DNA from 3 places in the Pantoea sp. SGAir0175 genome. Region 3 is predicted to be linked to each of the others. Evidence: riboswitches for the same ligand, from Rfam matches in the RefSeq annotation. Region 3 holds a riboswitch; each other region holds the start of a gene.
What was found. A riboswitch is a leader RNA that binds a small molecule or an ion and turns the genes downstream of it on or off. The one in region 3 is predicted to bind thiamine pyrophosphate.
Positions count from the first base shown of each region.

Region 1: another riboswitch for thiamine pyrophosphate. It lies ahead of thiC (phosphomethylpyrimidine synthase ThiC); the one in region 3 lies ahead of thiB (thiamine ABC transporter substrate binding subunit).
Region 2: another riboswitch for thiamine pyrophosphate. It lies ahead of C1N56_RS21555 (LuxE/PaaK family acyltransferase); the one in region 3 lies ahead of thiB (thiamine ABC transporter substrate binding subunit).

Region 1 is NZ_CP028081.1:3,820,513-3,828,303, reverse strand. Features, by position in the region: gene C1N56_RS17900 (aminotransferase-like domain-containing protein) at 1-128, shown strand, start outside; gene thiE (thiamine phosphate synthase) at 291-938, opposite strand; gene thiC (phosphomethylpyrimidine synthase ThiC) at 938-2,860, opposite strand; TPP riboswitch at 2,951-3,051, opposite strand; gene C1N56_RS17885 (Rsd/AlgQ family anti-sigma factor) at 3,204-3,710, opposite strand; gene nudC (NAD(+) diphosphatase) at 3,799-4,572, shown strand; gene hemE (uroporphyrinogen decarboxylase) at 4,612-5,679, shown strand; gene nfi (deoxyribonuclease V) at 5,682-6,350, shown strand; gene C1N56_RS17865 (YjaG family protein) at 6,413-7,003, shown strand; gene hupA (nucleoid-associated protein HU-alpha) at 7,192-7,464, shown strand; gene C1N56_RS17855 (DUF1481 domain-containing protein) at 7,533-7,791, shown strand, end outside.
Region 2 is NZ_CP028082.1:491,182-498,972, forward strand. Features, by position in the region: gene C1N56_RS21530 (DUF892 family protein) at 1-218, opposite strand, end outside; gene C1N56_RS21535 (con-10 family general stress protein) at 709-873, shown strand; gene C1N56_RS21540 (four-helix bundle copper-binding protein) at 1,369-1,701, shown strand; gene C1N56_RS21545 (SDR family oxidoreductase) at 1,761-2,534, opposite strand; gene C1N56_RS21550 (acyl-CoA reductase) at 2,554-4,002, opposite strand; gene C1N56_RS21555 (LuxE/PaaK family acyltransferase) at 3,999-5,081, opposite strand; TPP riboswitch at 5,177-5,306, opposite strand; gene ddpX (D-alanyl-D-alanine dipeptidase) at 5,381-5,971, opposite strand; gene C1N56_RS21565 (M24 family metallopeptidase) at 5,986-7,101, opposite strand; gene C1N56_RS21570 (M20 family metallopeptidase) at 7,098-7,791, opposite strand, start outside.
Region 3 is NZ_CP028081.1:3,408,974-3,416,764, reverse strand. Features, by position in the region: gene thiP (thiamine/thiamine pyrophosphate ABC transporter permease ThiP) at 1-1,611, opposite strand; gene thiQ (thiamine ABC transporter ATP-binding protein ThiQ) at 1-17, opposite strand, end outside; gene thiB (thiamine ABC transporter substrate binding subunit) at 1,587-2,573, opposite strand; TPP riboswitch at 2,620-2,713, opposite strand; gene sgrR (HTH-type transcriptional regulator SgrR) at 2,784-4,445, opposite strand; gene C1N56_RS16070 (MFS transporter) at 4,700-5,881, shown strand; gene leuD (3-isopropylmalate dehydratase small subunit) at 5,974-6,579, opposite strand; gene leuC (3-isopropylmalate dehydratase large subunit) at 6,583-7,791, opposite strand, start outside.

The DNA of each region.
Region 1 (7,791 bases), 410 kb from region 3:
TCAATTATGGTCTGCCAATGAATGAGCAAACCGAGCAGGCGATTGCCAGCCTCGGCGCAGCCGTGGAGCGTGCCATGCAGGCCTGCAGTGCGGAAACAACGCGCCATATCACCTCCCTGACGGAATAGCGGTGGAAAGGCAGGGCCGGACAGAGAGTCGGGGAAGCCAGCCCTGGCCCGCTGCAAGCGACAGCGGGCAGGCTCACTTTAGCGATTGTCCCCGGTCGCGCCAGCCCTGACTGCTGCCGTTTGCGCGCCGTATTCGCGGATTTTTACCGCCGTTGCAGTCAGTTACAACGCTTTTGCGACATGCTCTGGGGATTCTACCAGCGCCAGCAGCTGGCGGGTGGCCGCCTGCCAGTCTTCCGCCTGGGTAATCGCGCTGACCACGGCAATGCTGCCGACGCCGGTCGCCAGCACCTCCGGCACGCGTGCCAGCGAAATGCCGCCAATCGCTACGGTGGGAATGTGCTGCAGCCGCGCCAGATGGCGCTTCAGCTCGGCTATGCCCTGTGGCGCAGAGGGCATCTCTTTGGTTTGTGTCGGAAAGATGTGGCCGAGCGCAATATAGGACGGACGCAGCGCCAGCGCGCGATCCAGCTCGGCATCATCGTGTGTCGACAGACCCAGGCGTAAGCCGGCGTGGCGGATAGCATCCAGGTCGGCCACATCCAGATCCTCCTGACCAAGATGCACACCATAAGCGTTGTACTTAATCGCTAAGCGCCAGTAATCGTTGATAAACAGCCGCGCACCGTACTGTTTGCCCAGGGCGATGGCATCACGTACTGCGGCTTCAATCTGACGATCATCGCCATCTTTAATGCGCAGCTGGAGGGTGCGCACGCCGGCTGCCAGCAGGCGTTCAATCCACAACACGCTATCGACAACCGGATAGAGCCCCAGTTTTGGCGCGGTGGCAGGGAAGGCTTCAGTCATCATTTTTCCTCTTTCAGGGCATCGGCGGCGTGATACAGCTCGCCGCCACGGCTACGGAAGGCATCGGACATTTGCGCCATCCCCAGCGCTATCGGCTGGGCTTCAGTCTGCTGACGGGCGGCAAATTCGCGCACTTCCTGGGTGATTTTCATTGAACAGAATTTGGGGCCGCACATGGAACAGAAGTGGGCCACTTTGCCGGATTCCTGCGGCAGAGTTTCGTCGTGATAGGCCCGCGCGGTATGCGGGTCGAGCGCCAGATTAAACTGATCTTCCCAGCGGAACTCAAAGCGAGCTTTCGACATGGCGTTGTCGCGGATCTGCGCGCCGGGATGGCCTTTAGCCAGATCGGCAGCGTGCGCCGCGATCTTGTAGGTAATCAGCCCCTGCTTAACATCCTCTTTATTCGGCAGGCCAAGGTGCTCTTTCGGCGTGACGTAGCACAGCATCGCGCAGCCAAACCAGCCGATCATGGCGGCGCCAATCCCGGAGGTGAAATGATCGTAGCCCGGCGCGATATCGGTCGTCAGCGGGCCCAGCGTATAAAACGGCGCTTCATGGCAATGTTCCAGCTGCTCGGTCATATTGCGGCGGATCATCTGCATCGGCACGTGACCGGGGCCTTCAATCATGACCTGCACATCATATTGCCAGGCGATTTGCGTCAGCTCGCCTAAGGTACGCAGTTCGGCAAACTGGGCTTCGTCGTTGGCGTCCTGAATCGAGCCGGGACGTAAACCATCACCGAGCGACAGCGCGACATCATAGGCGGCGCAGATTTCACAGATTTCGCGGAAATGCTGGTAGAGGAAGTTTTCCTGATGATGTGACAGGCACCACTTCGCCATGATGGAGCCGCCGCGCGACACGATGCCGGTCAGTCGTTGTGCGGTCATCGGCACATAGCGCAGCAGCACGCCCGCGTGAATGGTGAAGTAATCAACGCCCTGCTCAGCCTGTTCCAGCAGGGTATCGCGGAAAATGTCCCAGTTAAGATCTTCTGCGATGCCGTTGACCTTTTCCAGCGCCTGATAGATTGGCACCGTGCCGATCGGCACCGGACTGTTGCGCAAAATCCACTCGCGCGTTTCATGGATATAGCGGCCGGTCGACAGATCCATCACGGTATCTGCCCCCCAGCGCGTGGCCCATACCAGTTTTTCCACTTCCTCTTCAATCGACGAACTTACCGCCGAGTTGCCGATGTTGGCGTTAACCTTTACCAGAAAATTGCGGCCGATAATCATCGGCTCTGATTCGGGGTGATTGATGTTGGCAGGAATGATGGCGCGGCCGCTGGCCACTTCGGCGCGTACGAATTCGGCGCTGATATTCTCCGGCAGCTGCGCGCCGAAGCCGTGGCCGGCGTGCTGCTGCAACAGCGTTGCACTGCGGATACGCTCACGTCCCATGTTTTCGCGCAGCGCGATAAACTCCATCTCCGGCGTGATGATGCCCTGACGTGCATAATGCAGCTGCGTGACGCGGCGACCCGCTTTGGCACGGCGCGGCAGCGGCAGGTGTTCAAAACGCAGATGATCCAGCCCGTCATCTGCCAGCCGCTGCTGACTGTAGCTTGAGCTGAGTGCGCTGATGGTTTCGCTGTCGTTGCGTTCGGCAATCCAGCCGGCGCGTAATTTTGCCAGACCCTGATGCACATTGATGGTCGCGTGGGGATCGCCATAGGCACCGGCAGTGTCATACACCGGCACCGGTTCATTTTCTGCGTATTGCGGATGATCTTTGCTGCCGCCGGTGTGCGTCGGGCTGAGCTGAATTTCGCGCATCGGGACGCGGATATCCGCGCGGCTGCCGCTGATCCAGATACGTTTGGAGTTAGGGAAGGCGGTTCCCTGGAGCGAATCGATAAATTTTTGCGCCTGCGCGCGTTGTTCACGACGTGAGGTTTTAGCATCAGACATAGCAAGTTTCCTGAAAACAAGGGGAAGCTGCTTGTCCGGAGTCCGGAAGGAGTAACAGAAACGGTGCGGGCGCCTGACTGCACCGTGCTGATCACATCTACTCTTGTTCCCTTCGCAGGTACTAACCTGATCAGGTTCCGCGGATCCCGAATTAACGGTCTCAGCCCCTAAGGGCACTCCGACAAGTTTACGTTTTACGCGATAAGCGACTTTACTGACTGTTGCACGCTGCGCTTATATCGCAAAGTTTGATTGTGGATTGTCGTTTAAAAAGACAATAAAAAAGCCCATTCAGCATAAAAGGGCTTTTCCTGAATAACAAGTCTTTTACAACTGCAGCGGTTCAGGCCGGACGAGCAATGGTGCTGTCATTGGCCACCGGCGGGCGCGCCAGCTGGTTATCCCAGGCGAGCTGAATCAGTTTGTCTTCCAGCGTAAAGCGTGACTCCAGCGCTTCGCCCACTTCTGACAGCGCCTGCTGGAAATCCACGCAGTTGTCGTCATTAATGGCCTGCTGCAGATGGCTGTCATACAGTTGCATCAGACGTTCAGTATTGCCTTCCAGCGCCGGATAGATCTGCGCCGCCGCAATCATCGGGCTGTCGCCGGACATCTCGCTGATGATGCGCTCGTAAACGCTGAAGTGGCCGGTAGAGAGATAGTCCACCAGACGATGGCAAAACGCATCCAGCGCCTGTTCATCCAGCGCGGTCAGCGCTTCTTTGTTCGGCTTCATGCCAATTAACTCGTAATAGGTGACGAGCAGCTGTCGACGGGCGCGCAACCATGAGTCGACTAATTCATTACCGCCACCTACACGCTCGGTCAGGTTATCTAACTGGGTAAGCATACGGGGCTCCAGGTGAGTTATAGTTGTTTATTACACACTTAACATCAGGATTTCAGCGTGCCATTTGACGCTAAGGACAACGATTAAGATGCAACGTGAGATCTCAAGCGTAGACGCTGGCTGGTGGATTGTCAGCTCCGCGCAGAAACTTTGGTTGCCGCAAGGCGAGTTGCCGCATGGCTTATCCGGCGAGTTTGGCCTGACCGGCAGCAGCGGCAGAGTGATTGGCGAGTGGCAGGGCGAAAACGTCTGGCTGGTATGCGAAGCGCGTCCGGACAATATGGCCTCGGTGCGCCAGCTAATTGACGAAGATGTCGGTCTGTTTCAGCTCGCCGGGCGCGGCGTGCAGCTGGCAGAGTTCTACCGTTCGCATCGCTGGTGCGGCTATTGCGGCCATGAAATGCAGCACAGCAAGCGCGAATTTGCCTGCCTGTGCAGCCACTGCCGCGAGCGCTACTATCCGCAAATCGCCCCCTGCATCATTGTGGCGATTCGTCGCGGTGAGGAGATCCTGCTGGCAAACCATGCGCGCCATCGCAACAGCATCTACACCGTGCTGGCCGGTTTTGTCGAAGTCGGCGAAACGCTGGAGCAGGCGGTGGCCCGCGAGGTGATGGAAGAGAGCAACGTGCGGGTAAAAAATGTGCGTTACGTGACCTCGCAGCCGTGGCCGTTCCCGCACTCGCTGATGATGGCGTTCATGGCGGAGTACGATGGCGGCGAGCTGCAGCACGATGGTAAAGAGCTGCTGGATGCTGGCTGGTATCGCTACGATGATCTGCCCCTGTTGCCGCCGCCGGGCACCGTGGCGCGCCGGCTGATTGAAGATACGGTTGCGCTGTGTCGCGCCAGCGCGGCGTGAAAATGCTACACTGCCGGCCTTAGCATGAGAGAGCCCATTATGAGTGAACTGAAGAACGATCGTTATCTGCGCGCCCTGTTACGCCAGCCGGTGGATATCACCCCGGTATGGATGATGCGACAAGCCGGGCGTTACCTGCCGGAATACAAAGCCACGCGCGCTGAAGCCGGTGATTTTATGTCGCTGTGTAAGAACGCGGAGCTGGCGTGCGAAGTCACCCTGCAGCCGTTGCGCCGCTATGCGCTGGATGCCGCGATCCTCTTCAGCGATATCCTGACCATTCCGGATGCGATGGGCCTGGGGCTCTACTTTGAGACCGGCGAAGGCCCGCGTTTCTCCCATCCAATCACCTGTCGTGCCGATGTGGATAAACTGCCGGTGCCGGATCCAGAGCAGGAGCTGGGTTACGTGATGAATGCGGTGCGCACCATCCGTCACAACCTCAAAGGCGAAGTGCCGCTGATCGGTTTCTCCGGCAGCCCGTGGACGCTGGCAACCTACATGGTAGAAGGCGGCAGCAGCAAGGCTTTCACCAAAATCAAGAAGATGATGTACGCCGAGCCGCAGACGCTGCACGCGCTGCTGGATAAGCTGGCAGAGAGCGTGATCCTTTACCTCAACGCGCAGATTAAAGCGGGTGCGCAGTCGGTGATGGTGTTTGATACCTGGGGCGGCGTGCTGACCGGGCGCGACTATCGCGAGTTCTCGCTCTATTACATGCACAAAATCGTCGACAGCGTACTGCATGAGAACGAAGGAAGACGCGTGCCCATCACCCTGTTTACCAAGGGCGGCGGCCAGTGGCTGGAAGAGATGGCCGCCACCGGCTGTGATGCGCTGGGCCTTGACTGGACCACCGATATTGGCGAAGCGCGGCGCCGCGTGGGCGATAAAGTCGCGCTGCAGGGCAACATGGATCCGTCTATGCTGTATGCACCCCCTGCACGAATTGAGCAGGAAGTGGCGGGGATTCTGGAAGCCTTTGGCGCAGGCGAAGGCCACGTCTTCAACCTCGGTCACGGGATTCATCAGGATGTTCCGCCAGAGCACGCTGGCGCGTTTGTGGAGGCGGTGCATCGGCTATCACGACCATATCACCAGGGATAAGCATGGATTTAGCCGCACTACGACAGCAACAGGTACAGCTCGCCGCCAGCGTGGTGCGGCAGGATGATTTTGACGTACTGCCGCCGCGCTTCATTGGCGGCGCCGATGTTGGTTTTGAACAGGGCGGCGAGGTAACGCGCGCCGCCCTGGTGATCCTCGAATACCCTTCATTAACGCTGGTGGAGCATCGCATCGCGCGTGTCGCGACCACCATGCCTTACATCCCCGGTTTTCTCTCGTTTCGCGAAATTCCAGCCCTGCAGGCGGCGTGGCAGCAATTGTCGCAGCGGCCCGATCTGCTGTTCGTCGACGGCCATGGCATCTCTCATCCGCGCCGGCTGGGCGTTGCTGCGCATTTCGGCTCGCTGCTGGATGTGCCAACCATCGGCGTAGCGAAAAAGCGCCTGTGCGGCCGTTTCGCTGAGCTGGATGCGGCACCGGGCAGTCGTCAGCCGCTGATGGATAAAGGCGAGCAGATTGCCTGGGTGTGGCGCAGCAAGACGCGCTGCAACCCGCTGTTTGTCTCAACCGGCCACCGCGTCAGCCTCGACAGCGCACTGCACTGGGTTGAAGCCTGCATGGCCGGCTACCGCTTGCCGGAGCCAACGCGCTGGGCTGATGCCGTGGCATCTGGCCGTCCCGCTTTTGTGAAGTGGCAAAATGCGCGCTAACGCTGTTTGTGCGCGGCTTTTGCGGTACACTGCCGCCAGCTAATCTACCGAGAGTAAGTTTGATGTTACAGAACCCCGTCCATTTGCGTCTGGCGAAGCTGGAAAGCTGGCAGCACATGACCTTTATGGCCTGTCTGTGCGAGCGGATGTTCCCCAATTACTGGGCCTTCTGTCAGCAGACCGAGTTTGCCGATCCGCAGCTCTATCGCCGCATTCTCGACCTGGTGTGGGAAAGCCTGACGGTGAAGGATGCCAAAATCAATTTCGACAGCCAGCTGGAGAAACTGGAAGCGGCGATCCCAAACGGTGACGACTTTGACGTTTACGGCGTGCACCCGGCGATTGACGCCTGCGTGGCGCTGAGTGAACTCCTGCACGCGCAGCTGAGCGGTGAAACGCTGGAGCACGCCATCGAAGTCAGCCGCACGTCGATCACCACCGTGGCCATCCTCGAAATGACCCAGGCTGGTCGCGAAATGAGCGACGAAGAGCTGCGTGACAACCAGGCGGTAATTGACGAATGGGACCTGCAGTGGGAGATTTTTCGCCTGCTGGCAGAGTGCGAAGAACGGGACCTGGAGCTAATCAAAGGGCTACGTGCAGACCTGCGTGAAGCCGGAATCAGTAACATCGGTATAATTTTTCAGCAATAAGGCGAGAAAACGTGACTTCAGGCCCGAATTACCGCGCCTGGAGGCTTCACATCAGCCCCCTGTCTGGTCTACATTTGGGGGGCTGAAAATTGTGGCTATCGGTGCGTGCAGGCTGAAGAGTGCCAGAATATGGCTTTTCCCTCGCACTCGTTGCTTAGCAAGCGATAAATACACTTTAAGGATAACTTATGAACAAGACTCAACTGATTGATGTGATCGCAGAGAAAGCTGACCTGTCTAAAACCCAGGCTAAAGCTGCGCTGGAATCTACCCTGGCTGCGATCACTGAGTCTCTGAAAGAAGGTGATGCTGTACAACTGGTTGGTTTTGGTACTTTTAAAGTGAACCACCGCGCTGAGCGTACCGGTCGCAACCCGCAGACTGGCAAAGAGATCAAAATCGCTGCAGCTAACGTGCCAGCGTTCGTCTCTGGTAAAGCACTGAAAGACGCTGTTAAGTAAGTTTTCCGCATCGCGGTTTAGCTTTAAAAGAGGGGCGATTTCGCCCCTTTTTGTTACCGGGGCCTGCTATGCTGAACATCTCTCCTCAGCGCCTCTGCGCCATCCTCCTCGGGGTATTACTCACCGGCTGCAGTGCCACTCCCGATCTTCCGGCTTTCACCGCCAGCGGCTATCTGTCTGACCGTGGTACGGTGCGAATCTGGCGTAAAAACGGCGACCACGAAGCCGTCCATCTGCGTACTGTCTATACCCCTTTCAATGGCGATAGCCGGGAAACCACCGACTATATCTGGCAGGCGGATAAACTGCTGAGCGTGGAACGGCACG
Region 2 (7,791 bases), on a different contig from region 3:
GACTCCTTCAGCACCGACCAGCTGCTGTCATACTGGCGCAGCAGCGTTTTCACCTGCTGCTGCTGGTCACGGCTCTGCTCAAGATACTGCTCAATACGCGCCTGCAACGCGGGATGATCCGTCAGACGTGATGCAGCCGCCTTCAGCAGGCTCTCCGCATGTTTCTCCATAGCATGCGCATCGCGCAGCCAGTCCAGATATACAGATTCCTTCGTCATGGTTTGCTCCAAAGTGAATGACACGGGCGATCTACCTCAACGGCGTCAGAGAAGGATCCCTGATCGGGCAGCACGCTTTGACCTCATCGCTTTCAGGCTGGTTATCTGAAAAATAAGCGAAGCGCTAATTAAGTCCAGGTGAACAACTTAATTAAACGTAGCAAGCAAGCCGGGCTGTGCAAGAAAGGTTTTTAAGAAATGCGACAGCGGTTAATTGTCACAACGTCATCAATTCACATTAGCGCCGCTAAAAGAACGCTTCCCTTTATGAAAGTAAAATGTTAACAATTCCCCCCCAAATGATTTGCCGGAATAAATCAGCTGAAATTGACTCATCGTTAAACAACCAACGTGCTGTAAATTAAAAGTTAAGATTATTCCTGGCTTGATTATGGTAAAAACATCGCTACATTTATTTTTGCTTCATGCGGGTATGAACAGAGAGGAAAAAATGAAGGATCCAAAGAAGAAACCTGAAGAGGAAGAAAAAGTGACGCAACGTCGTGGGGGTTCAGGCAACTTCGCCGCCGATAAGGAGCGCGCGGCTGAAGCAGGCCGCAAAGGCGGTCAGGTCAGTGGTGGTAACTTCAAAAATGACCCACAGCGCGCCATTGAAGCCGGCAGGAAGGGAGGAAAGATCAGTCGTCGTAAATAACTACTCCCCATCTTTGTATTGATTTAACCTCGATAACTTTTTGCACTGTGCTCTCCTGACATCGCGTTTACGCTTCGCTTAAACGCACGTCTAACCTTGTCAGGAGAGTAATTTTCCCATCCGAAAACAATTAATCGATCAAATCTTCAGCGATCCTGCGTTATTTACCGCTTCGCTTATCAGCGACCGCTTTTCAGTTTATTTATCCCAAAATTAAATCATTGATTATCTAACTATCAGCTTCAGGCACCCTATATTTGTACAAGCCACGCAGAGTTGTACACTTTTATTTAATCTGCGTTAATTACCCGGGCTGATATATATACACAAGCTTACAATTGGCTAACTCCGCAATATTTAAGGAATTATTGCATACGCAATGCACCTTACATGGATTAATTACCCGCTATCCGCTTGATATCACCCCGCTTTTAGCTAAATTCTCCATTCACGCTCACTATTGCGTCGCTATTAACCTGACGCTAAGGGAAACGCATGAACGCTGAACTCAATGACTGTATCGCGCTGTGCTATCGCTGCGCGACCGCCTGCGACCACTGTGCGGCGGCTTGTCTGCTGGACGCTGACGCCAGTGAGATGAGCGTCTGCATTAGCCTGAATCAGCAGTGCGCGGCGCTGTGTCGCTTAACCGCCCAACTGCTGGCTGCCCAGAGTGAACTGAGCGAGCAGCTCTGTACCATCACGTCGATGGCCTGTCAGCTGGCTGGTTGGGAGTGCCAGAAGCACCAGCATCCACACTGTCAGACCTGTGCGGAAATTTGCCTGCAGTGCGCAGATAGCTGCATGACGGTGGGCATGGCGGAATAACGGATAGAGGTACCGGGAGGGCGGTGGCAGGTCGCCAGTGCGGCGACTGGCGGCCTGGCTTAATGGTCCTGCATCACCAAACCGCCATCGACATACAGCGTCTGGCCGGTGACAAATTCGCTCCATGCTGATGCCAGAAACAGCACTGGCCCGGCGACATCCGCGGCGCGCGCCAGTCGTCCGAGCGGCGTTTGCGCCGTCAGCGCGTGGCGGACCGCTTCTGGCGTATGCTGACTGGCATCGGTGGGATACACCAGTCCCGGCGCCACACAGTTCACCCGAATGCCCAGCGCCCCCAGTTCGGCCGCCAGCGTCCGGCTAAAGCCCGTCAGCGCGGCTTTTGCGGTGATATAGTCGTGATAAGCCACCGCTGGCCGGGCGATCAAATCACTCACAAGATTGATGATACTGCCGCGCGCGCGGCGGCGCATCAGCGGCAAGGCCGCCTGACACACGTTGTAGCAGGCGTTCACTGCGCCATCAAACTGCGTCTGGTAAGCGGACCAGGACGTTTCCCAGAAGCGCTGGCGCTGGTCCGGATCGAAGCGATAAGGTGCGAAGGCATTGTTCACTACCACATCCAGTCGGCCGGTGGCGGCCTCGATCTGCTGCATCATATCAGCTACCTGTGCGGCACAGGTCACATCGGCGGCAATCGCCAGTGCACCCCCGCCCTGTGCTTCACAGGCCGCCACCACCTGCGCAGCGGCGTCGTGATTACGTAAATAGTTGACCACGACAAACGCGCCTTCGGCGGCAAAGCCCTGGGCAATGGCGGCGCCAATACCGCGACTGGCGCCGGTCACCAGCACGGTGTGATTGCTGAATTTCATTGCGTTTCTCCACGCCCGCTCAGTCAAGATAGGGCGCATAGTGTTCAGCGGCGGTTTCCGCCGCCTGTTCGATTTCGCACAGGGTGACCAGATCCAGCAGGCTAAAGCGGCCATCGTGATGCCAGCCCGCCTCCGGTGAAGTCATGTTACCCAGCGCCGTGATGCGCGTGACGCCCGCCGCCCCGAGTTGCGCCGCCAGCCGAAACAGCGTCTCGGGCGCGGCCGCGAGGCCAACGCTTTGCAGATACGCGCGCTGCGCGGCTACCCAGCTTACCGTCTCCTCCAGCATATCCACGGCAATCACCTTCAGCGTACGTCCGAGCGCGCCCGGTTGTAACGGCTCCGGCTTGTCGACGTACACCACCGCCCAGGCATCGTGTTCATCGCCGTACAGCGTGCGGTCACCGCTCAGCGCATGCATTTCCTCCGCGTTACGCCACGCGGCCATAGCCTGACTTTCACCCAGCGTCAGCGTCGCGCGCGGATAGCGCTGTGCCAGCGCGGCAAGTTCATGGGCGAGGTAAGCAGCAAACTCCTGCGGCGACACCCGGCCGCCGCGCTCAATAAACAGCGCCTGCGGCGAGTAACAGCCGGCCTGGTCATAGCGCATCACATCGTAAGCCACCTGACGCGCCAGCGCCGGACCGCGCCGCACGTCCAGCGCCGACCGCGCCACCATGCCAAAACTGATTTTGTGGCCGTGCGGCAGAAAGCGCGTGGCTGGCGGCAGACGCCGCTGCATCGCCGTCAGCGCGGCTTCTCCGCCATAAGCCATCACCACGTCTGCCTCGCGGAACCACTGCTGCTCAGTGCGTTCATCACCGCCCTGCCACCATAAGACGGCCAGACAGTCGCCCAGCTGCGGATCGATCTCCGCCAGCAGCTGGGCGAACCAGCCCGCCATCAGCGGCTCTGCGCTCGCCACTTTGCCCACGCTTCCCGCCTTCACCAGCAGGCCGGCAATCAGGCTCCACAGCGGCAAACCCGGCACATTGCCGGCCCAGACCTGCAGCAACAGCTGTGGACCAAACGCGCGGGCCAAGCCGCCTTTTGGCCGCGGCTGAAAATCGTCCAGCATCTGCACGTTGCCGAAATCTTCCGCCAGAAAACGCCGCAGCTGCGGTTCACGGAAGGTTTTGAGATAGCCGGTTAAACCGAGCCGCAGCATCCCGGCGTCATAGCCGGTAACCAGCGGCAGCAACCGCTCCGCCTGCTGGCGCAACGGGTGCGAACGGTCAAGCAGGCGCGAGATGGCTTCATCAATCAACGCGGTGATGCGCACTACGCTCAGGGTGTGCAGGTAGCGGCGCGCGTTATCGCGAACGCTGGCCGCCAGCGTGGCAATCTGCGCCTCGGACAGCACCGGCACGCACACTTCCAGCGCGCTGCCCTGCTGGCCAAAGTGCAGGCTGTGCCACGTCACCTCGCTGTGGCGGATGCCCGGCAGATGGCCGGCATACACTTTCATGCCCGCGCCTGCGCGGCAGCGAGAAACGATTCCATCGCCAGCGAGCAGCCTTTGGCATCGGCGCCCGCGACGCGGCCCAGCAGCTGAAACCCGCCGGGCACCATCACGCCGGCATCTTCGGTCAGAATGGCGGAAACAGAATTGAAATGGGCGAGATCGTGATGCACCAGTACGCCTGTCTCCCCTTCCGGCACGTCCGCACCGGTCAGCGGATTGACCACGCGCGTGCGGATCCAGTGCGGTCCGGATTTCACCGGCGGGCAGATTTCATTGCCGGCATCGTAAAACTGGGTGCTGAGTTCAGTCATGCCGTACATATTGATGCAGTGTGAACGCGGCACGCCGAGCGTCTGCTGCAGCGCGCTATAAAACGCTTCCGCCGCCACTTCACGCGACTGGCCCTTAAAACCCCCGGTGTCGAGGATGCGGCTGCCCGGCGGCAGCACGAAACGTCGCTGCTGACGTGCCAGTTCGTCCAGCAGATGGACAAAACTGTAGCTGGCGCCCAGCAGGGCATAAGGCTGGCCGCTGGCCTGCGCCTGCTCCAGCGCGGCGATCAGACGCGCGATTTTCAGGCCCTGCGCATCGACCATCACTTCGCTGTCTGGCGTGCCGCATTCGTGCATCGCCAGCGTCAGATAGTGGGCCAGCGAAGAGTTGGGCAGCGCGCTGCTGGGCGGAAACAGAATTGCCATCGGCAGGCGCGAATGTCCGGCCATAAAACGCTGGCGGAAGTTGATCAGCATCGAGCGATCATAAACCGCCAGCGTCGGGTGATAGCTGCGCCCCCGGCCGGTACCCGTGGTGCCGCTGGTCATAAAGATGTGGGGAATCTCCGCCACCGGACGGCAGCTCAGCGTCAGATCTTTAAACGCGGTGATCGGCACCGCCGGAATCTGCCGCCACTGTTTGACCGTCAGCGGCGTGCGGCCGCGCTGGCGGGCGAAACGGGCGTAAGGGAGATTGTGTTCGAATTGCCACGCGAACAGCTGCAGCGCCAGCTGGTTGAAATCCGCTTCCGTGGTTTCTTCGCGCTGCATAAACGCCAGCAGCGCGGCAATGATTGACGTTTCGGTCATGAAGGTGCCCTCTTTGGACTGCGGCATAACGGCCAGCCAGGGCCTGAGAAATGCGCAGGATTCGCAGAAAGGCGCAAAGAGGGAATGAGGGCGTGCAGTGACCCCGGTTCCACATCCCTACGCCGGTATTAGCCGGATCAGGTTCAGAGGGTCACTACGTTGCCGGCCGTGACAGCCGCGCGGGTAGAATCTCAGCCCTCTAACAGGGCACCCCTTGGAACAAGCTGCATTCTGGGGTCGGAACGGAGGGCGTGTCAAGGCGGGAAGGCGCAGAACCCCCCGCTTCAGCAACGCGATTATTAACGCGCAATATCACTCACAGGAGCGCGATCAGCCCGGCTGACGCAGGCAAAGCGATCGCTGAGCAGCGGATAGTTTTGCGCATCCGGCAGTTCAAAGTGCCACCATTCGGTGGGCATCCCGACAAAACCGCCGCCGAGCATGATGGCGTTCAGCAACAGGCGATGGCGCTGCGCCTGCTGCGGCACGTTGGGATGGAACGGGTGCGACTCAGCAGACATGTCGTCAAACCCGGTCCCCATCTCCAGAATATTGCCCGCCTCATCCACCAGCGTCACATCGATCGCCACGCCACGGCTGTGATTCGAGCCCCGCGCCGGTGGCACCACATAATCCGCGTCCGGACAGGCATCCCACAAGTGCCACTGCGCCTGCTGCGGACGATACGCGTCCAGCACCAGCAGGCGAAATCCCGCCAGCAGGGCGATGTCGCTGCTGCGGCGCAGCGCGGCGGCGGCATCCGGATGCAGCAACGCCTGCGCGTCGCGATAAATAGCATACCCGGCGATGTTATCGGCGGTGGCGTACTTCAGATCAAACATCAGGCCCGGCAAGGTGGCAGCCAAATCGATTAATTCAACGTCCTGCACTGTACATCATCCTGTTAATTGTTAGCCGGCAGCGTAAAGGGCTGGCGCGGCAGCGTGGTGAGTCGCTCTGCGCCCTGTGCCGTGACGCGCACGGTTTCACTGAAGGCGAGGCCCTGCGCTGAAATATACATGTGAAACACCATGTTTTCCTCCAGTAACCACGGCGCCTGAGGATGAAAACAGCAGCTGAAATCGCTCGGACGCGGAGTGCGCGTATACAGACCCAGCGCATAACCGGTGATGTTGCTGTAATCCTCACGCAGCCCGGCGCTGAGCACCGCCTCACGCGCGACGGCATCCACCGTACAGGCCGCAACGCCCGGCTTCATCGCCCGTAGCTGGCGATCCTGAATGGCGATCAGCTGTTGTGCCAGCGCCGCGCGCGCCGCAGAGATTCCACCGACAATCAGTGGACGCATCAGGCGCGCGCTGTAGTGCCGCACTTTTGGGATCAGCTCAACGTGCAGCACATCGCCCGCTTGCAGACGCTGCTCATGGCCGCTGGCATGCAAAAAGCCGCTATCGCCGCTGGCGATGACAATCGGTCCGGTTTCACCGCTGTCAGCACCGAGCCGCAGAAATTGTGCCGCCGCCAGCGCGGCGACATCACGCACACGCCAGCCGCCCTGCACCTGCGCACTCAGCTGGGCCAGCGTGGCATCGGCAATGCTGGCGGCCTGGTGTAAGCTGGCGATTTCAGCCTGAAATTTAACGCTGCGCAACCGGTCGCTGATGCCGCTGACATCACACCAGCGCACCCCGGGCAGATGGCGCGCCAGCTGCTGCCAGCTATGCACCGTCATGCCGTAGGATGCATAATCCGCGCCCAGCCGCGCCCGCTGATAGCCGCGCCGCGTCAGGCTTTGCGCCACTGCCAGCCACGGATCGTCTTCATCACGGTACGCGTCAATCGCCAGCTGCGGTGACTGCGCGCGGCACGGCGCGGCATCCAGCTGGCGCAGCACCATCCACGGTTCGTCCTGCAACGGCACCAGACAGGCACGATAACGCGTTTCCGACACGGTATAACCGGTTAACCATGCCAGCAGTTCGCCATGATCGATCAGCATCACCTCAATGTCGGCGGCGCGCATGGCGCTGCGCAGCCGTGAGAGCGCGTCGGCGATCATGACGCCGGTTCAACCGGCTGGCAGATGTCGAGGATCGCCAGCAAATAGATACGCACCATATCGAGAAATTCACTGATCTCAACGCGCTCGTCCGGCATGGTGTTGTACTTGCCGCCGGGCCCGCACACGATGCCCTCCATACCCGCATGCTGATACAGGTGCGCCGCATCGGTACCGTAGAAGGCGGGCGGCGTGATCACCCCGGTGGGCTGCGGCGTGCCGCGCACGGTCTGCCAGCCGCGATTGACCGCTTTAACGATTGGCGATTCCGGCGACACCTCAAACGGCAGCATGGTGGGTTTATCGCGCAGGCCGTCATCGAACAGCTGCGCCTGCAGGCCCGGATAGCGCTGGCACAGTGCATCCAGCAGGGCCTGCAGATCGGCCAGCACGCCGTCTACCGTTTGCCCCGGCGCAAAGCGGGCGGAGCCTTTCAGGCGGACAAAATCCGCGACCTGCGGCGGCCGCCACTCCTGCAAATCACGCCCCAGCGCACCGTGTACGGTGCCAATATGACCACGGTTAATTTTGCGGTGTTCTGCGCTTTTCGCTCCGCTGAAGGTGATGTTATTGATCTGTGGAATCAGTTCAACCGCCGCCGCAATCGCGTCGACCGCCTCCTCACGCTTTGACAGATGGCGCGTATCGCCGGTCAGTTCAATGGTGAACATCAGCGAGCCGGCATGCATG
Region 3 (7,791 bases):
TTATTCAGTGTCAGCATGGCGACCCGGTAATTTTTCCATCAGCGTAAACAGCAGCAGGCATAACAGCAGCAGTAGCAGCGCGGTCACCGCGCCATCGGCACCGCGATAGGCGCCAATCTGCTGGAACAGATAAAACGGCAGGGTGCGGAAATCGGCGCTGCCAAACAGCGCCACCACGCCGAAATCCCCAATCGACAGCACACAGGCAAATGCCAGCGCCTGTGCCAGCGGACGTTTCAGCGCCCGCAGTTCAATCAGCCGCAGGCGAGTAAACCCACTGATGCCCAGCGAGGCGCACAGCTGAGCGTAGCGCGCGCTGAGATCGCGCATCGGATTTTCCAGCACTTTCATGGCGTAGGGGATGGCGATCAGCGCGTTGGTAAAGATCACCAGCGCATCGGCACGCTGCGGCAGGCCAACGGTGGCGTTGAACAGCAGAAAGAACCCGCTCGCCAGCACGATGCCCGGCATTGCCAGAATTAGCATTCCGCTGAGTTCCATGGCCTGCGCGGCGAAGCGCTGCTGACGCTGGCGCAGTTCGCGACTGCTCCACAGCAGCATCATGGTCAGCAGCACGCACAGCACACCGGCACCGAGTGCGATACGCAGCGACGTCCATGTGGCCTGCCATAGCGCGGGCTGTTGCAGCGCGCCGGCAATGCCGCCGCGTAAGCCGTCGACCAGCACCGCCGCCAGCGGTGGCAGCAGTAACAGCAGCGCCAGCGTAATCAGCAGCGTATCCGCGACGCGTGCGCGCCAGGAATCCTGCGGATCGCGCCAGCCGCGCACCGTCTGGCTACCGGCCGGAATCGCTTTACTGAAGCGCTGGCTGAGCAGCACCAGCAGCAGACAGCAGCCGAGCTGCAGCAGTGCCAGCAGCGCGGCGCGGCCAGGATCGTAATCAAAGCTAAGCGCCTGATAAATGGCCAGCTCCAGCGTGGTGGCCTGCGGACCGCCGCCCAGTGCCAGCACGGTGGCAAAACTGGCGAAGCACAGCATAAAGATCAGCGCCGCCGTTGGCAGCAGCGGACGGCGCAGCCACGGCCACTCCAGCAGGCGAAACAGCGACCAGCCGCGCAGACCGAGCTGCGCCGCCAGCTGGCGCTGCTCGCCGGGAATGCTCTCCAGCGCCTGCAGCAGCATGCGCGTCGCCAGTGGCAGATTAAAGAACACGTGCGCCAGCAAAATACCCTGCAGGCCATAGGGCGAGAAGTGATAGTCGATACCGACTGTGGCACACAGCTGCGCCAGCCAGCCGCTGCGCCCATAGACGCTCAGCAGACCGAATACGGCGACCAGCACCGGCAGCACCAGCGTCATGGCGCACAGGCGCAGCAGCAGCGTGCGGCCGCTAAAGCGGCGGCGATAAAGCGCGCGGGCCAGCAGAATGGCCGGCAGCACCGAAAGCAGCGCTGATAGCAGCGCCTGCTCAAAGGAAAACGCCAGCACATGGTGCAGATAGCTATCGCTGAGCAGTGCGCGCCAGTCGGTGGCCGGCGCAGTCAGCAGCAGGGCACCGAGCGCCAGCAGCGCGACCGCACACAAGAGCAGCGCGCTGAACGCGCCGGGCAGCAGCCAGCCGGGCATCAGCGGCTGACGGCGCGCTGCCACGCGCTAATCCACGCCGCGCGATGGTCAGCCACCTCTGTCGGGGTGTATTGCAGCGCATTCGCGGGCACCGGTAACGCCTGATAACCGGCGGGCAAATCGCTTTTGATCACCGGATACATCCAGTTGCCGGTGGGAATGGTGCTCTGAAACGCTGGCGACACCATAAACTGCATGAACTGCTGCGCCAGCTGCGGCTGTTTGCTGCTGGCGAGCTGCGCGCCCACTTCTACCTGCAGATAGTGGCCTTCGCTGAACGGCGCGGCGGCGTAGTTATCCTTTTTCTCTTCAATAATGTGATAAGCCGGCGAGGTGGTATAGCTCAGCACCAGATCGCTTTCGCCTTTGAGGAACAGACCATAAGCTTCGCTCCAGCCTTTGGTGACGGTCACGGTTTTGCTGGCCAGCTTCTGCCAGGCCGCCGGCGCGTCATCGCCGTACACTTTCTGCATCCACAGCAGCAGACCGAGCCCCGGCGTGCTGGTGCGCGGGTCTTCATAAATCACCCGCCATTTTTCCGGGCTTTCGACCAGCTCCTTCAGGCTGTGCGGCGGATTCTTCAGCTTGTTTTTGTCGTAAACGAACGCGAAGTAGCCGTAATCAAACGGGATAAAAGTGTCATTGTGCCAGCCGTCCGGCAGTTGTAGCCCGCGGGTATCCACCGTACTTTTGCTGAACAGGCCGGTTTTTTCCGCCGCCTGAATCAGGTTATTGTCCAGCCCCAGCACCACGTCGGCCTTGCTGTTCTTTCCTTCCATGCGCAGGCGATTAAGCAGCGATACGCCATCCTCCAGCGCCACATAGTTCAGCTCACAGCCGCACCGGGCCTCAAAGGCTTTTTTCACTGCCGGACCGGGGCCCCAGTCGGCGGCGAACGAGTCGTAGGTATACACGGTGAGGACGGGTTTGGCCGCCAGAGCCGGCGCCGCGATCAGCAGCAACAGGGGCAGAACTTTATTTAACACTTTGCGTTCCTTAAGGAGAAGGTAAGGTTGCGTCGCAAAGGATCTGAGGGCGGAGCATCTCAAATCCCTACGCCGGTACGAGCCGGATCAGGTTCGACGGGTCTCTCTCAGCCAGTTAACCGGCACCCCGTTGAGAACGACATATTCTAGACATTTACAGGACAACGCGAAAGGTTCACCTGCTGGTCGTGTTGTCCGATGCTGCCCTTTTTACAGCTCCGGCGGGGCGAACCAGGCGGACTTGAAGTCAAACCAGCCGAGCGTGTTCAGCCGCACGCCACGCATGCTGCGCTGGCCCTCCAGCAGCAGCCAGTGATGAAACAGCGGATGCAGATAGTCGCTGTTTACCAGCTGTTTGCTCCACTCCGCTAGCGGCAGCGCTTTCTCTCGCCAGCGCGCGGCGTCGGCCTGCCAGTCCAGCGGGATACAGTGATGCATCAGCGGTAGCTCGTAGAGCTGAGCGAACAGGGCGTAGTCGAGCGGCAGGGTAAAGTTGACGCTGCCCAGCCAGATGTCACTCTCGCCCGCGCCGTCGAACCAGCTTTCGTAGCTCACTTCGCGGGTAATCAGCTCGACGCCCTGCTGCGCCAGCAGCGGCCGCAGCGCATTGGCGATGCCCTCGTGTTCGACATGGTGGCTGTACCAGCTGAGCGTCAGCTGGGTCACGCCGTCGGGCTTGTGGGCTGGGGTGATATCGCGCCGATGGTGCCAGCGCGGCAGCAGGCCATAAGCCGGGAACCAGTAGCGCTGATAGCCGACGCCGGCATGATTGAGCAGCGCGATAGGGTTAAGCAGATCGCTCACCCAGCGGCGGAAACCGGCATCGCGCCCGCGTTCAGAGCGCTGATCGAACAGCAGAAAATAGCAGCCCTCTTCGAGACGACTCTCTTCCGATTTTTCGTCGTCGTTTTCGCCTTCCAGTTTTACACCGGCGTAGACCAGCTCATCGCTGATCTCCGGCAGCACCCAGATCGAGACATCATCAATCAGCGCGCGGTAGCCGAAGTAGTCATCAAACGCGGCGATTTTCAGCTGGGTTTGCTGATTGCGCACCACGCTGTACGGACCGGTGCCAATGGGCTGACGGGCGAAGTGGCGCAGTGTCGGCCATTCACGCGGCAGAATCATGGCGCTGACGCTGGCCAGCAGCCACGGCAGCCAGCAGTCCGGCTGGCTGAGATGGATATCCAGCGTCCACGGTGCCGGCGAGTGCAACTGGTCGATGTGCGAAAACAGCGGCTGGCTGCGCACCCGGTCCAGCGAGGCGATGACATCCTCCATCTCCAGCTCGCGGCCATGATGAAAGCGGATTGCCGGCCGCAGGAAGAAGCGCCAGTGCAGCGGAGAGGTTTGCTGCCAGTGATGGGCAATGTCGGCGGCGATTTCCCCCTTTTCCTCATTTATACGCGTCAGGCCGCTGAATATCTGCCGCGCCAGATGGGTTTCTGAACGGCGCAGCGGCGAGCCGGGCAGCAGGTTAGGCAGGGGCCGGTAGTAGAGCACGCGCAATATATGCTTGCCCTGGCGAAAGCTGCGGCCAAGGTGCGCGGCAATCATCTGTCGCACCTGGTTTTTATCGCCCACCAGCTGCACCAGCTGGTCGATGCGATCCTGCTCCAGTAGGTCTTCGGCGCGCTGCTGCTGTAGCGCCAGTCCGGTGTAGCAGAAGCTCAGCAGCGAGCGTTTACCGCGGCCAGCTTCAGCCTGCCAGATCAGCCAGCCCGCCGCCTGCATGGCGTTCAGCAGGTTACGCATGTGGCGGCGTGAGCAGTGCAGCAGTTCGGCCAGCTCGCTCAGCGTGGTTTCCTGATCCTGGCCCTGACAGTGTTGCCACAGGCGAATGAATTGCTGTTGCAGACGCGCAGAGGACATAAAAGGGGAACTCCTTCTCGACTTCGCTCAGTTTTTCCTGCCCCATATTAGAGGCATACTGGCGGGCAATGGAAGAGCGGGAGGCATTCAGCAATGAATGGCGCTCTGCCAGCGGTTCCGCCGACGTGGAACCTTTTCTGAGTAGGGTGCAATTTCACCGCCAGCGGAGTTTTTCTCTGCTGGCTTTTTTCGTTTTGCTGTGGAATCTTCTACGCTGTTTTTTTTCCGGTCTTTTTCCTCAAAGGGATTTCTGCATGAAATCGCTGTTACCGCGGCCGCGCCGCCTGAATCCGGTTTACCTCTCCTTTATGGCGGTGTCGTTTATGGTCGGCGTGGCGGGGGCGTTACAGGCGCCGACGCTCAGCCTGTTTTTGACGCGCGAGGTGCAGGTGCGACCGTTCTGGGTCGGCCTGTTCTTTACCATCAACGCCGTCGCCGGGATCGTGATCAGCCTGCTGATGGCGAAGCGTTCGGATAACCGTGGCGATCGCCGTCATTTGATCCTGTTTTGCTGCCTGATGGCGGTGGCCAACGCGCTACTGTTTGCCTTTAACCGTCACTATCTGACGCTCATCACCCTCGGCGTGCTGTTGTCGGCGCTGGCCAGCGTGGCGATTCCGCAGATCTTCGCGCTGGCGCGTGAATATGCCGATCAGTCAGCGCGGGAAGTGGTGATGTTCAGTTCGGTGATGCGCGCGCAGCTGTCGCTGGCGTGGGTGATTGGGCCGCCGCTGTCGTTCGCGCTGGCGCTCAACTACGGCTTCGTTACGCTGTTCTGCGTGGCGGCGGTGATTTTTCTGCTGAGTATGCTGCTGATCTGGCGCACGCTGCCCTCGGTGCCGCGCATCGCCGCCACGCCGGAGCAGGTGCTGATGCAGCTCAGCCCGTGGAAAGACAGCCAGGTGCGGCTGCTGTTTATCGCCTCGGTGGTGATGTGGGCGTGTAATACCATGTATATCATTGATATGCCGCTGTACATCAGCGCAACCCTTGGCCTGCCGGAGAAGCTGGCGGGTCTGCTGATGGGCACCGCCGCCGGGCTAGAGATCCCGATCATGCTGCTGGCCGGCCATTACGCGAAGCGCTACGGCAAGCGCAAGCTGATGCTGCTGGCGCTGGTAGCAGCGATTGTGTTTTATCTCGGGCTGGTGCTGTTCCGTTCTCAAACCGCGCTGATGGTGCTGCAGCTGTTTAACGCCGCGTTTATCGGCATCATCGCCGGCATTGGTATGCTGTGGTTTCAGGATTTGATGCCGGGCCGTGCCGGTGCGGCGACCACCATGTTCACCACCTCGATTTCAACCGGGTTGATTATCGCCGGCCTGATTCAGGGGATACTGAGTGAGCGCTTTGGTCATGAGTCGGTGTATTGGCTGGCGCTGGTGATGGCGGTGGTGGCGCTGGTGCTGGCGGCGCGGGTACGCGATGCGCGGTGAGGGCGATTTGGAGATTGAAGGTCGCCATCAATGGCGACCAAATTACTGACGCGTTTGCTGTAGGGTGCGCATTGATGCGCACCGGGTAAACCTTAACGCAGAAACGCTGGCTGGCTGGATTCGTAGCTGGCGATGGACGCTTCATGCTGCAGCGTCAGGCCAATGCTGTCGAGGCCGTTGATCATGCAGTGACGGCGGAAGCTGTCGATTTCAAAGTGGTAAACCTTGTCGCCGGCGGTGACGGTCTGCGCTTCGAGATCGACGGTGAAGCGGATGCCCGGCTGCGCGGCCACCAGTTTGAACATCTCATCGACCTGCTCTTCGCTCAGCTTCACCGGCAGCAGCTGGTTGTTGAAGCTGTTACCGTAGAAGATGTCGGCGAAACTCGGCGCAATCACCACGTGAAAACCGAAGTCGGTCAGCGCCCACGGCGCGTGTTCACGCGAGGAGCCGCAGCCAAAGTTCTCGCGCGCCAGCAGGATGCTGGTGCCTTTGAACTCCGGCTTATTCAGCACGAAGCTGGCGGTTGGCTGGGTGCCGGCATCATCATCAAAACGCCAGTCGTGGAACAGGTGCGCGCCAAAGCCGGTGCGCGTCACTTTCTGCAAAAACTGCTTCGGGATGATGGCATCGGTGTCGACGTTTGCGGCATCCAGCGGGGCCACAATCCCGGTGTGTTGGGTAAATTTGTTCGCCATGGCTTAAGCTCCCTGAGTCAATTCACGAATGTCGGCAAAACGACCGGTTACCGCCGCCGCAGCAGCCATCGCCGGGCTCACCAGATGGGTGCGACCGCCGCGACCCTGGCGACCTTCAAAGTTACGGTTACTGGTTGAGGCACAGCGCTCGCCCGGATTCAGACGGTCGTTATTCATTGCCAGGCACATCGAACAGCCCGGCAGACGCCACTCAAAACCGGCTTCGAGGAAGATTTTGTCCAGGCCTTCGGCTTCAGCCTGCGCTTTCACCGGACCAGAACCTGGCACCACCATCGCAACCACACCCGGCGCCACTTTGCGGCCTTTGGCGATCGCGGCAGCCGCGCGCAGATCTTCGATACGTGAGTTGGTGCAGGAACCGATAAACACTTTATCGATCGCTACCTCAGTCAGTTTGATGCCCGGCTGCAGATCCATATAGGCCAGCGCTTTCTCGGCGGAAGCGCGTTCAACCGGATCGGCAAACGAGGCCGGATTCGGGATGGCCTGATCCACGGCCATCACCTGGCCCGGATTGGTGCCCCAGGTGACCTGCGGCGCGATATCGGCAGCATTCAGCGTCACGACGGCGTCAAACTGCGCGTCGCTGTCGGACTTCAGGGTGCGCCAGTAAGCCACCGCCTGCTCCCACTGCTCGCCCTTCGGCGCAAACTGCTTGTCTTTCAGATAGGCAAACGTGGTGTCATCCGGTGCCACCAGGCCCGCTTTGGCGCCCATCTCAATCGCCATGTTGCACAGCGTCATGCGGCCTTCCATGCTCAGCGCTTCAATCGCCGGGCCACAGAATTCAACCACGTGACCGGTGCCGCCGGCGCTGCCGGTTTTACCGATGATCGCCAGTACGATGTCTTTGGCGGTGATGCCCGGCGCAGCTTCGCCCAGCACTTCAATCTTCATGGTTTTCGCCCGGCCCTGTTTCAGAGTCTGGGTGGCGAACACGTGCTCCACTTCGGAGGTGCCGATACCGAACGCCAGGGAACCGAAGGCGCCGTGCGTTGCGGTGTGCGAGTCGCCGCAAACGATGGTCATGCCCGGCAGCGTCATGCCCTGCTCAGGACCGATCACGTGCACAATGCCCTGGAACGGGTGGTTCAGGTCATACAGCTGAATGCCGAACTCAGCACAGTTCTTCATCAGCTCCTGCATCTGAATACGCGCCATCTCACCCGAGGCGTTGATGTCTTTGGTCTG